Regions from separate parts of the Bacillus sp. LQ01 genome, predicted to be linked through region 2. Evidence: predicted binding sites of a transcription regulator. Region 2 holds the regulator's gene; each other region holds the start of a gene.

Region 1 (3,173 bases), on a different contig from region 2:
CCTCATTATCCTGCATCTTAATAAAAATATATTTATGTTTACAATGCGATTCACCCAAATAATTTTTAAACCACTTTTTCAACACAACACATTCCACCTTTATGATAGAACCTTTATTTAGCTGCTTTATTACATACTTTTATTTAAATGTTCAATCTCATCTTGCAATTTTTTAAATTGCTCAAAATGCATGGTAATAGATTGGCTACTGCCATAATCAACATTTTGTTTCACTAATATAACACCCGTGTCATGAAAAAGCGCTTCAAGTTCTTTCCTAATAGACACTTTCGCAATATGAGCTGTTTTAATTGCAGATAAAATTGCAATTTCATTAAACTTTAATTTTATTTCATTTGGACAAAATGCGTCTTCAACTAATATAACTTCATTACTATAAATTAATGCAACAAGATTACTTGATTTGGCATCTGTTAAATCAACTTTTTTCATAATATCTTTCATTACATTTTGCCTCCTTTATTTTCATATATATCAATTATACAAATTTTTTAAAAAAATTACTCAACTTTATTATATTAATTTTAACACACTTTTATTGAAATCCACGCTCCAAACGTTTTACTATTCCACAATTTTTATTGTATGAACCATCTGGACTATAACTCCATATAGTAATGTTAACAACTTATTATAAAGCAGGTGAAAATTATGCCATCAGTTGTAGGAAATTTAGTTGTACAAAATAGCAATGGATCATTTAACTTAGGTGATTTCTACAACGTATCTCCGAAAGAAAATACGAAAGCTTATAATGGTTCCGGCGCATCAAACGTTGGTTTTGTTGTTAATACTTTTAACGGTGTTAGCGCGACCAATACATTTGATTCTGACCTTGCAGATCAAAACCAAGTGGGTACAGCCTAATCTTATGTTCAACTTTCTGTATAGAAAATTTTAATTTGTCTATACTATAATCAGGCTGTTTGACAGCTCTTGTTGATTTTGGAGTACCCTATCTTTTTCTCCCTTTCCCTGGGGCTCAGCAGCTAGCACGAAGCTAGCTGCTTTTTCTTGTATTATTTGTCTCATAAATCAGAAATAAAAGAAGCTGCCATTTAATATTCAGCTTCTTTTACGTTATTTCAATAATATCCATAGCGTTAAATACGTAAGTTTTATAAAAGGCGTCTGTACAAATTACAATTTGTTTTACCGGATTGATATGTACAACAGTCATGTAGCTTGTTAGTATGTAACCATCTTCAAAATATGTTACCAATATTTCTTTCTCAGACAGTAATGACGTTAATAATTTATCAGAAATTCTCTCTTTTGCTTCATTTGTTAAAAGCGGTTTTTGTACTTTTAATTTCTCTCCAATAATCTTTCTCATATTTAAAAGTTGTTCGGACATTACTGTAAACGGAACCCACTCTCTTTCTTCTTTTTGTATCTTTACATCGTTCATTTTTTATCTCCTTGATCATTTATACATTTATTTAGCCATACTATCCCTTAGTTATTTTTAATACTCACTAAACTCGGATTTACTTCTAAACTATAATTAGGTTACTTCTTAAAAGAACATTCGTTCCTATTATACACGAACTTACGTTCTTTTGAGAAGAGCCATACTTATTATTTCTTAACAAAAAACATAATTTTATTTATCTCCATACTTTTTTCCTTTATCAAATAAATTTCTCATTTCTTATATAACATGCATATAACAACTAAAAGGCGACTTCACCCAAAGTGAAATCGCCTTTTTCTAAAAAATATTTCAAAGCTTATTTTTCTATCCTAACTAATGTTCTTTCTGGAATACATAATTCATCTATATTAAAATGATTTATTTTTAAGTTCAATTCCCCTACTCGTTCCTTATCTTCATCACCAACCCAACAACTAAATAATTCGAAATAGTCTCTATCTTCCAAATAACCTTCCATAAAGTTAAAAGTTTTTCTTTCGCTTCTTTTTTTCCTTTACATTTTGCCACTCGACAAGTTCAATTCCCCAACTAGTTGAAACCTCATATGTGTAATTTGTTTGGAATTGATAATCTTGTACAATTTCAAGCATACTTTCATCTGAAAAACACGGTCCAAAAACAATTAGATTATTAGAATCCGGATCCGTTAACGGAATTTCTACATTACAGCCTGTGTAACTTGCTAAACTCATTTTATACTCCTCCAGTATTCGTATAAAAAATACTTCATAGTATATTTATTTATTTAAATATAAAATCCCTGCCTAAACGAAAAAGTTTTAAATTTTTATCGTTTATTAACCATCTATAACTGAAAACATATACTATGATGAACGAACTCACAAAGCATAAGAAAAGAGAGCATTTACAACACTCTCTTTTCTTACATACTCTATGGAACTTTACAAAACTGAATCAATGATTTTTATTATTATATTTTATTACATATACTTAGGTTGTACTATTATATGTAACTCTCTCTCTGTATCCGCTTTTTTCGGATGACGAAAATAATTAAGTTCGTACTTTAACACTTTATACTCAACCATCCCGATTTTAATCCCTTTCGTTTCTTTTAATATAGCTAATAAATCACTTACATTTTCATCATATGACTCAAAAATTTTCGCGCCGCCCTCTCCTTGAAAGATTACTTTCATATATTCTCCACCACCTTAATTTATTGATGTGGTAAATGACGCGTTTAAAACGATTCATTCTTTATCCTAAAATTTTCATATGAAAAAGAACATCCTTTCCAATCGAATGCTCAGCTTTTTACTAATTATCCATGTTAAATATTTATTCAAAGACATTATATGTATTATTTTTTAAATTATGTTCGATATCCATTATTAAAGAGTAAATATATGTAATAAACTTGCATAATGAAAACCGTAGAATATCCACTTTCGTTGAAAAAATTATAATCCATAATTTTCCATTGTAATTCTTAATATTTAAATGTAATATTGTATTGTCTTACTATCTATTTATAACTCACACACTAATTAGAAAAGGGAACTCTATATGAGTTCCCTTTTCTAATTATGATTACAGTCATTATTTCTTTTCTAGAAATTTAAATGTATCTTTAAATTCTTTATTATTCACTTTAATATCAGCATCTTTCAATAAATCATTGACTACTTGTTGTTTCCATTTACCTGTCGTATCTTGTAGTCTTTGTTGTTCTATATCTTTACGAATTTTA
Region 2 (3,173 bases):
GTTATCTTAGAAAGTTACCAGAGGAAGAGAGGCAAGATATTTTATTGGATTATGAAGAGCACTTTCAGTTTGGACTAGAAGAGGGGAAAACTGAATCAGAAATAATACAAGGCCTTGGTTCTCCGAAAGTAATAGCGAAAGAATTACTTGCGATGTATCGCTTCGATGAAATGAAAAAAAATCCATCGACTTCAAATGTGACAAGAGCTGTTATGGCAGCGATTGGACTTAGTTTGTTTAATTTTATTATTGTGTTAGGACCGTTAGTCGCAATTATTGCTTTTATATTTTCTTTTTGGATCGGTGGTATTGCTAGTGTAGTAACACCATTTTTCGTTATTGGAAAAGTATTTATGGGTACTTTTATATGGTTGGATCTTTTCGTTAGTATAACGTTTGTTGGAGTAGGTTTATTGTTATGTATTATCGCTTTTTATAGTACAAAGTGGTTTAAGAGATTGTGTGTACGATATGTAATATGGAACTTCAAAATGATAAAAGGAGAGTAAATGATGAAAAAACTATTTTTAATCGCTATTGCTTGTATCATTATTGGAGTAATAGGAATTTCCCAAACATATGAAAAAGTAGTACAAACTGCTAAAAAAGGCGATAAAGAAAATGTAATTAAAAACGAAACATTAAAAAATATAGAAGTTAAGTTAGATGCCGGGGATATTATTGTCCAAAAATCTCCTGACTCTTCTTTTTATATCAAGCAATCAGGAGATGTACGTAAACAAGAGATTCGTATCGCAGAAGATGGTGACACATTAAAAGTTATTGGGGAAAGAGAAAAAGGTGCTTCATTTGATTTTTCTTTTTACGATTTTAGGTTTCAAACGTCTAAATTGACTCTCCTTGTGCCCGAACGCTCTTACCAAGATGTAAAAGTAAATTCATCTGCTGGACAAATCGAAATAAGTGATGTGAAAAGTGATAGCGTAAGTGTTAGAACACTTGCTGGAGAAGTAGAGTTGAAACAAATAACGGCTAAGAATGTGGAGGGATCGACAAAAGCTGGTGAGGTGAATTTTAAGAAGGTATTAGGGAAAGTGACCGCAAAAACAACAAGTGGGGAAATAAATATTCAAGATCATGATTCTAAGTATAATCTAGAAGCAAGTTCAACTGCGGGAGATATAGATATTACTTTATCGGAAAAACCACAAGATGCGGTAATTACTGGGCAAAGTGCTGCCGGAGATGTAACAATTTTTAATGAAGAAAATAAAAACGTAACAATTGGAAATGGTAGTAAAAAGATTAGTGGTAAAACGGCTGCTGGAGATGTGACGATTAAAACTCGTTAATAAGAAATAGAATGCATGGAAATCTATCAAAATACAAAAAAGAAGATAATTACCGTATATAAATAAGGTAATTATCTTCTTTTTATTATTTTTTAATGTAAATCACGATATACGCCAATTACTTTCCCGATAACTGACACTTGTTTTAAAATGATAGGTTCTAATGAAGAATTTTCTGGTTGTAAACGGAAATGGTCTTTTTCTTTATAGAAACGTTTAACAGTTGCTTCATTATCTTCTGTTAAAGCGACTACAATTTCACCATTATATGCAGACTGTTGTTGGCGAACAACAACTAAATCTCCATCGAAAATACCAGCTTCAATCATACTATCTCCAGAAATACGTAACATGAACACTTGGTCTGCTCCAGCAACAATACTAGCTGGAAGTGGGAAATGTTCCTCTACGCTTTCGACCGCTGTAATTGGTAAACCAGCAGTAACTTTTCCGACAATTGGAACTTGAATAACAGATTGTGTTTCCGTATCCATTCGGTCTTCACCTAAAATTTCAATGGCACGTGGTTTTGTTGGATCGCGTCGAATGTATCCTTTTTCTTCTAATCGTGATAAATGTCCGTGCACTGTAGAACTAGAAGCGAGGCCGACTGCTTGACCAATTTCACGTACGGAAGGTGGATATCCTTTTTCTTGTACTTTTAGCTTAATAAAGTCGAGAATGTCTTGCTGGCGTTTCGTTAACTTTTCCATGTTTTCTAACACCTCGTTTTCTTTCATTTTTCTTATTAATAAGTATAACATGTGAAAAAACATTCTACAAACATAAGTTCGAACAAATGGCGGATTTATGTTACACTATAGGGAAATAATAGGGAGAAAGAGGGGTTCAAAATGAATGCAATTATTTATGCACGTGTGAGTACAACGAAAGAAGCGCAAGAAACATCATTATTACGTCAAAAAGATGAATTATTGCATTTAGCTGAGCGCTATCAAATGAATGTTACTAAGGTGATTGAAGAGCAGGCTAGTGGATATACAATTGAACGTGACGGTATATTAGAGGTGTTGGATACAATTCGAGACGAACAAATTGATGTGTTACTTATACAAGATGAAACGCGTCTTGGTAGAGGAAATGCGAAGATCGCGTTAATGCATTGTTTACATAAAGAAGGCATAAAAGTATATACGCATACACATAACGGTGAATTACAATTGTCGGATTCTGATTCGATGGTATTAGATATTATTGGTATTGTTGAAGAATATCAAAGAAAGATTCATAATATGAAAATTAAACGAGGTATGCAACGTGCAGTAGAAAAAGGTTATCGTCCAGAAAAAAATTTAAAAAATCGTCATTTAAGTGTAGGAAGAGAGAAAAAAGAAGTGCCAATTGAGGAAATTGTACGTTTGCGAAAAAGTGAACTCACGTTTGAAGAAATTGCAGCAACATTACGTGGATTTGGTCATAATGTTTCAAAGGCGACTGTACATCGTAGATATGTAGAGTATACGAAGCAATTGCTTGATAAAGAAGAGTAACTATTGTATGATAATAATCAGTTTTGATTAGAAGGGGGATTCGAGATGATTAATCACGAACTCGTTGAACGCATTAACTTCTTAGCGAAAAAAGCAAAAGCTGAAGGTTTAACTGAAGAAGAGCAACGTGAGCGTCAATCGCTACGTGAACAATATTTAAAAGGATTTCGTCAAAATATGTTAAACGAACTTAAAGGTATTAAAGTTGTTAACGAAGAAGGTACAGATGTTACACCGACGAAATTAAAAGCTTTAAAAAAGCAAGATAATGCAAAATTAAATTAAAAGATGGGCGAAGCCCATCTTTTTTATTTGTAAAAATCGTTATTTAATAACTTTCCAGTTGTTA
Region 3 (3,173 bases), on a different contig from region 2:
TACAGTAGGGATAGTATTTAGAGTAAAGGGGTAAAGTGTAGAATGGATTTTCAGACAATCAAAGAGTATTTTTCACCAGAAAATATGGATCATATTGTTGAGAGTTATAAAGCGTTCGGACCACTTCTTGGTATTGGTTTACCGATGATAGAGGCGTTGATTCCAGCATTACCGCTTATTGTATTTGTACTGGCGAATGCTGTTGCATTTGGCTTTTGGCTCGGTTTTCTTTATTCATGGCTTGGATCAGTAATGGGTGCATTACTTGTCTTTTTCATCATCCGCCATTTTGGTCGCAGTCGTTTCTTTTCGTTTGTAAATAAGCATGAGAGAGTACGAAAAGCAATGGGGTGGATTGAAAGGAAAGGATTCGCACCGATTTTTGTTATATTTTGTTTTCCGTTTACACCGTCAGCGCTAATAAATGTTGTCGCTGGTTTATCCCGAATTAGTGTAAAACAGTTTGGTCTAGCGTTAGCATTCGGAAAACTTGTGATGATTTTTATTTTAACGTATATCGGTCATGATTTAATGTCATTTATTCATAATCCAGTGAAATCAGTTATTGTAGCGATTGGTATTTTTATTTTATGGTATGTCGGTAAGAAAATCGAAGTAAAGTTAGAACTACATTAAGAATAGTCTTCTTTGTAAAGGAAAGCTTCAGTATTAAAGGATAAGGGGAGAAGCAGATGAAGAAAACTTTGAAAAAAGAAGGCATAGAGTGGATACGAACAATTTTAATTGGTGTATTATTAGCTGTATTTTTTCGAACGTTTTTCTTTTCAACGTATGTTGTAGAGGGGAAGTCAATGATGCCGACATTGCAGGATGGCAATATGCTAGTTGTAAATAAGGTGAGTTATCAAGTTGGTGACTTGAACAGATTTGACGTTGTGGTATTTCATGCGAATAAAAAAGAGGACTATGTAAAGCGGGTTATCGGTTTACCTGGAGATCATATTGAATATAAGCAGGATAAGTTATATATAAACGGTCAATTTATTGATGAGCCGTATTTAGAGAAGTATAAGAAAGAGATAAATGGAAGGCAACTAACAGGCGACTTTACATTAGAAGAGTTAACGAAAGAAAAGCTGGTGCCACCCGGGTTTATTTTTGTAGTAGGTGATAACCGGCTCGGGAGCTGGGATAGTAGACACTTTGGCTTTGTAAAAGCTGATACAGTTGTCGGTAAAGTTGATTTGCGATATTGGCCAATTCAAGAGGTGCAAACGAATTTTTCAAAAGGTTGATATAATGAAGTAGAAGTATAGAAAAGACAAACAACTCAGTTTGTCTTTTTTCGTGTACTATAATACAATTATAGTAGCAAACTAACGTTCGTTATGTAAGTGAAAGGTGGGGTTACATGTCACTTCGATTTGTGATTGGTAGAGCGGGAAGTGGAAAAAGTACACTTTGTTTACGCGAAGTGCAAGAAGAGTTAAAACAACGCCCGAGAGGGAAAACAATATTATATCTTGTGCCAGAACAGATGACATTCCAGACGCAGCAGGCGTTAATTGGAAGTGAGGATGTAAGAGGTTCTATTCGGGCACAAGTTTTTAGTTTTTCACGATTAGCGTGGAAGGTACTACAAGAAGTTGGCGGAGCGAGTCGTCTTCATATTGATGAAGCGGGTGTACATATGTTACTCCGTAAAATTGTAGAGTCTCGTAAAGATGGATTATCGGTGTTCCAAAAAGCAGCGGAGCAAAACGGTTTCTTTGAACATCTTGGCAGTATGATTGCAGAGTTTAAACGTTACAATGTAACGCCATCTAACGTATATGAAATGTGGCAACAATTGGATGCGCATAGTAGCAGTGCCGAACAAAAGTTACTAGCGAATAAAGTGTATGATTTACAGTTACTATACGATGATTTTGAACGTGCTTTAATTGGAAAATATTTAGATTCAGAAGACTACCTACAATTGCTAGTGGAAAAGCTTCCGCAGTCTGAATATGTAAATGGTGCGGAAATTTATATAGATGGATTTCATTCACTCTCCCCGCAAGAGTTAGAGATTGTAAGACAGCTTATGATTTGCGGAGCGAGAGTTACGATCACGTTAACGATAGATGAAAAAGCGTTAGCACAGCCAGTAAATGAACTCGATTTATTTTATGAAACGACGTTAACGTATGAAAAAATCAAACAAGTAGCGCGTGAAGAGAAAATAGAAATTGAAAAAACAATTCCACTTATGGAACAGCCGCGTTTTCATTCTCCCGCATTAGCGCATTTAGAAGCTCATTATGAAGCGCGTCCGAATGAAAAATTTAACGGTGAAGCGAGTGTAACGATTAGCACAGCTGCGAATTTACGAGCGGAGGTAGAAGGTGTTGCTCGTGAAATTCGTAAACTTGTTGCGAATGAAAAATATCGTTACCGAGATATTGCAGTGCTTCTTCGTAATGGGGAAAGTTATTACGATGTGATGCGCACGTTATTTACAGATTACAATATCCCGCACTTCATCGATGAAAAGCGCCCGATGTCACACCACCCATTAGTAGAATGTATTCGTTCTGCACTCGAGATTATTAGTGGGAATTGGCGTTATGATGCGGTGTTCCGCTGCGTGAAAACAGAGCTTTTATATCCATTAGACGTAAGAAAAGAAACGATGCGTGAAGAAATGGATGAATTTGAAAATTACTGTTTAGCGTACGGTGTACAAGGAAAGAGGTGGACTTCAGAGGATCCATGGATGTATCGCCGTTATCGTTCTCTTGATGATACGAACGGGATGATTACAGACAGTGAACGTGAAATGGAAGAGAAAATAAATAGGTTACGTGACGTTGTAAGAACACCTGTTATTCGCATGCAAAAAAGGTTAAAGCGTGCAGGAACAGTTATGCAAATGTGTGAAGCAGTTTACTTATTTCTAGAAGAGCTGGATGTTCCGAAAAAACTAGAAGAATTACGTATACGTGCAGAAGAAAGTGGAGATTTCTTATTTGCGACAGATCATGAACAAGTATGGGAAGAAGTAATGAGCCTTCTTGATACGTTTGTAGAGATGCTTGGTGAAGAGAAAATGTCTCTTTCTATGTTTACGGACGTTATGTCGACAGGTCTTGAGGCACTTCAATTTGCTAACATTCCGCCGTCATTAGACCAAGTGTTAATTGCTAATATTGATCACTCCAGGTTATCTG
Region 4 (3,173 bases), 690 kb from region 2:
TGTATTGCAAAAGAAAGTTGATGATATTTCTCCGTTATTGAAAACGAGCGGGTATTTTGGTGTTTCAGAGGAAGGGATATTACAAATTTTCAAAGGTGTGCCAAAAAATGATAATGCGATCCATTCTTTCTTTCAAATTGATATGAAAAAGCTTGAGAGCTATGAACGTGCGAAATTGAAACGTGGCATTCGTATTAAATCAAAAGAAGGTTTTGTGAAGACGATTGAAAAAATGAAGCAATACGCAGTTCAAAGTAAGAAAAAAAGCAGCTCATGGTGAGCTGCTTTTTTTCTTATTTATTTTTAGCTAAAATTTCTTTTGCGATTTCATCAATTAGCATATCTTTTCCGATTGGATTGAATGCTTTCGTATTGAAGACTTCATTTGATACTTCATATACGTGATTATTTTTAACTGCTTTATTGTCTTTCCAAACGGCACTGTTTTTGTAGTCTTCGTAAACTTTATCAGCTTCGCCGCCGAAGTTTACAATAAACATTTGGTCAGGCTGGAATGCAACTAGACCTTCTAGTGATACTTGCGCCATCGTTTGTTTTAAATCCGTACCTTTTGTTGCTGGAAGTTTTAAGTCATTAAAGATGATGTCACCGTATCCGAAGCTACCGTATACACGGAAGTTTTGTGGTGTAACTGCAACGAACATAAAGTTCTCATCTTTTGTTTTCTCTTTAATTTTTTTAGATAAAGAGTCTGCTTTCTTATCGTAGTCTGCAATCCATTTGTCTGCTTTCTTCTCTTCGTCAAATAGCTTACCTACTTCTTTAAACTTACCACGCCAGTCTTCTAAGTTTGTTTCTAGAACAACTGTAGGTGCAACCTTTTCTAGTTGATCATAAATTTTTAATTGACGGTTGTTTAAAATAATTAAGTCTGGTTTTAAAGCAGTAACAGCTTCTAAATCAACTTTAGGTGCCCAGTACCAACCTACTGCTTTTACTCCATCTAACTTGTCTGTTAAGTGATTTTGGATTTTATCTTTATATGTATTTGCTGTACCAACAGGTTTATGTCCAAGAAGTAATAGTTCTTCTGTTGATCCAGATAAGTCAACAATTCTCTTTGGATTTACTGGAATTGTAGCTTCACCTTTAGCATGTTTTACAACTTTTGTTTTCGGTTGTTCTTTTGCTTTCGATTCTTCTTTTTGAGAAGAACAGCCAACGATAGAAAGAACAACAAGCATAATAGTAAATAAAATAAATAGCTTACGTTTCATCCTGATGTAACCCCTTTAATTAGTATTGATAATCATTATCGACTTCTGTATATTAAGGTGCTTTAACCTTTCTGTCAATGGAAAATAACAGAAGTTTCAAGTGGAGAACATTTGTTGGGGCAGTCTCGCTTTTCTATCATTAAATATGTTAAAATGGAATACATGATTTAAGAGGGAGAGATCGTATTTTGTTTGAATATGTTACAGGTTACGTGGAGTATGTAGGGCCGGAATATGTCGTAATTGATCATAATGGAATTGGTTATCAAATTTTCACACCAAATCCGTATGTATTTCAAAGAAGTAAGCAAGAAATCCGTGTCTATACATATCATTATGTGAGAGAAGATATTATGGCACTTTACGGTTTTAAAACACGTGAAGAGCGTTTATTATTTACAAAGTTGTTAGGCGTGTCTGGCATTGGGCCAAAAGGCGCTCTTGCAATTTTAGCTTCTGGTCAAACAGGACAGGTCGTTCAAGCGATTGAGCATGAAGATGAGAAGTTTTTAGTGAAATTCCCAGGCGTCGGAAAGAAAACAGCACGCCAAATGATTTTAGATTTAAAAGGAAAACTAGCAGATGTCGTACCAGATGCATTTGTTGATTTATTCTCAGACACAGAACGTTTTGATGAGAATAAAGGTTCATCAGCTGAGCTTGATGAGGCACTGGAAGCTCTGCGCGCACTTGGATACGCAGAACGCGAAGTTTCTCGTGTTGTACCAGAGTTATTAAAAGAAGCATTAACGACGGATCAGTATATTAAAAAGGCACTTAGTCTTTTACTAAATGGTAAGAGGTGAGTATAATGGACGAACGTCTCCTTTCAGGGGAATCTGCATATGAAGATGCGGATTTAGAATATTCATTACGGCCACAGACGCTCCGTCAGTATATTGGCCAAGATAAAGCGAAACATAATTTAGAAGTATTTATTGAAGCGGCGAAAATGCGTGAAGAAACGTTAGATCACGTGCTTTTATATGGACCACCAGGTCTTGGTAAAACGACGCTTGCGAATATTATTGCCAATGAGATGGGCGTTAATGTTAGAACAACTTCAGGTCCCGCAATTGAAAGACCAGGAGATTTAGCTGCTGTATTAACAGCGCTTCAGCCAGGTGATGTATTATTTATTGATGAAATTCATCGTTTGCATAGATCAATTGAAGAAGTATTGTATCCTGCGATGGAAGACTTTTGCCTTGATATTGTAATTGGAAAAGGGCCTTCAGCACGTTCTGTACGCCTAGATTTACCGCCATTTACATTAGTTGGAGCAACGACACGTGCTGGAGCATTATCGGCACCGCTTCGTGACCGCTTCGGTGTACTTTCAAGGTTAGAGTACTACACAGTAGATCAGCTTTCTGCGATTGTTGAACGTACAGCAGAAGTATTTGAAGTTGAAATCGATTCGTTAGCTGCATTAGAAATTGCAAGACGTGCTCGTGGTACACCTCGTATTGCGAATCGTCTTTTAAGACGTGTACGTGATTTCGCACAAGTTCGTGGTAATGGAACGGTTACGATGGAAATTACACAAATGGCATTAGAGCTACTGCAAGTAGATAAATTAGGTCTAGATCATATTGATCATAAATTACTGCTTGGTATTATTGAGAAATTCCGTGGCGGTCCAGTTGGATTAGAAACGGTTTCAGCAACAATTGGAGAAGAATCTCATACGATTGAAGATGTGTATGAGCCGTATTTATTACAAATTGGCTTTTTACAACGAACGCCGAGGGGCCGAATTGTAACGCCGCTTGCGTATGAACATTTCGGAATGGAGATACCAAAAGTATGACGGAGATGCCAAAGCTGCTTATTACAGCCGGGATCTTACTCATCGTTGTTGGATTAGCTTGGAAGTTCATTGGAAGGCTTCCAGGCGATATTTTTGTGAAAAAAGGAAACGTTACCTTTTAT

Evidence for each region. The regulator LexA, encoded in region 2, represses DNA repair genes until DNA is damaged. The targets are predictions, from matches to a motif close to CGAACATATGTTCG.
Region 1: the regulator LexA is predicted to act here: its motif matches at 1,569-1,582, upstream of AC22L0_RS07510 (YolD-like family protein).
Region 3: the regulator LexA is predicted to act here: its motif matches at 1,334-1,347, upstream of addB (helicase-exonuclease AddAB subunit AddB).
Region 4: the regulator LexA is predicted to act here: its motif matches at 1,343-1,356, upstream of ruvA (Holliday junction DNA helicase RuvA).

What each region holds. Positions count from the first base shown of each region.
Region 1 is NZ_JBYEZL010000001.1:1,417,107-1,420,279, reverse strand. Features, by position in the region: gene AC22L0_RS07525 (hypothetical protein) at 1-85, opposite strand, end outside; gene AC22L0_RS07520 (hypothetical protein) at 130-465, opposite strand; gene gerPF (spore germination protein GerPF) at 673-888, shown strand; gene AC22L0_RS07510 (YolD-like family protein) at 1,097-1,432, opposite strand; gene AC22L0_RS07505 (hypothetical protein) at 1,755-1,916, opposite strand; gene AC22L0_RS07500 (KH domain-containing protein) at 1,921-2,151, opposite strand; gene AC22L0_RS07495 (hypothetical protein) at 2,401-2,619, opposite strand; gene AC22L0_RS07490 (peptidylprolyl isomerase PrsA) at 3,023-3,173, opposite strand, start outside.
Region 2 is NZ_JBYEZL010000002.1:1,132,264-1,135,436, forward strand. Features, by position in the region: gene AC22L0_RS18285 (DUF1700 domain-containing protein) at 1-509, shown strand, start outside; gene AC22L0_RS18290 (DUF4097 family beta strand repeat-containing protein) at 510-1,313, shown strand; gene lexA (transcriptional repressor LexA) at 1,406-2,026, opposite strand; gene AC22L0_RS18300 (YneB family resolvase-like protein) at 2,168-2,824, shown strand; gene AC22L0_RS18305 (DUF896 domain-containing protein) at 2,870-3,109, shown strand; gene AC22L0_RS18310 (bifunctional metallophosphatase/5'-nucleotidase) at 3,149-3,173, opposite strand, start outside.
Region 3 is NZ_JBYEZL010000001.1:393,038-396,210, forward strand. Features, by position in the region: gene AC22L0_RS02160 (TVP38/TMEM64 family protein) at 43-636, shown strand; gene lepB (signal peptidase I) at 693-1,256, shown strand; gene addB (helicase-exonuclease AddAB subunit AddB) at 1,373-3,173, shown strand, end outside.
Region 4 is NZ_JBYEZL010000002.1:439,293-442,465, forward strand. Features, by position in the region: gene AC22L0_RS14625 (BofC C-terminal domain-containing protein) at 1-280, shown strand, start outside; gene AC22L0_RS14630 (iron-hydroxamate ABC transporter substrate-binding protein) at 294-1,238, opposite strand; gene ruvA (Holliday junction DNA helicase RuvA) at 1,427-2,044, shown strand; gene ruvB (Holliday junction branch migration DNA helicase RuvB) at 2,050-3,051, shown strand; gene AC22L0_RS14645 (DUF2905 domain-containing protein) at 3,048-3,173, shown strand, end outside.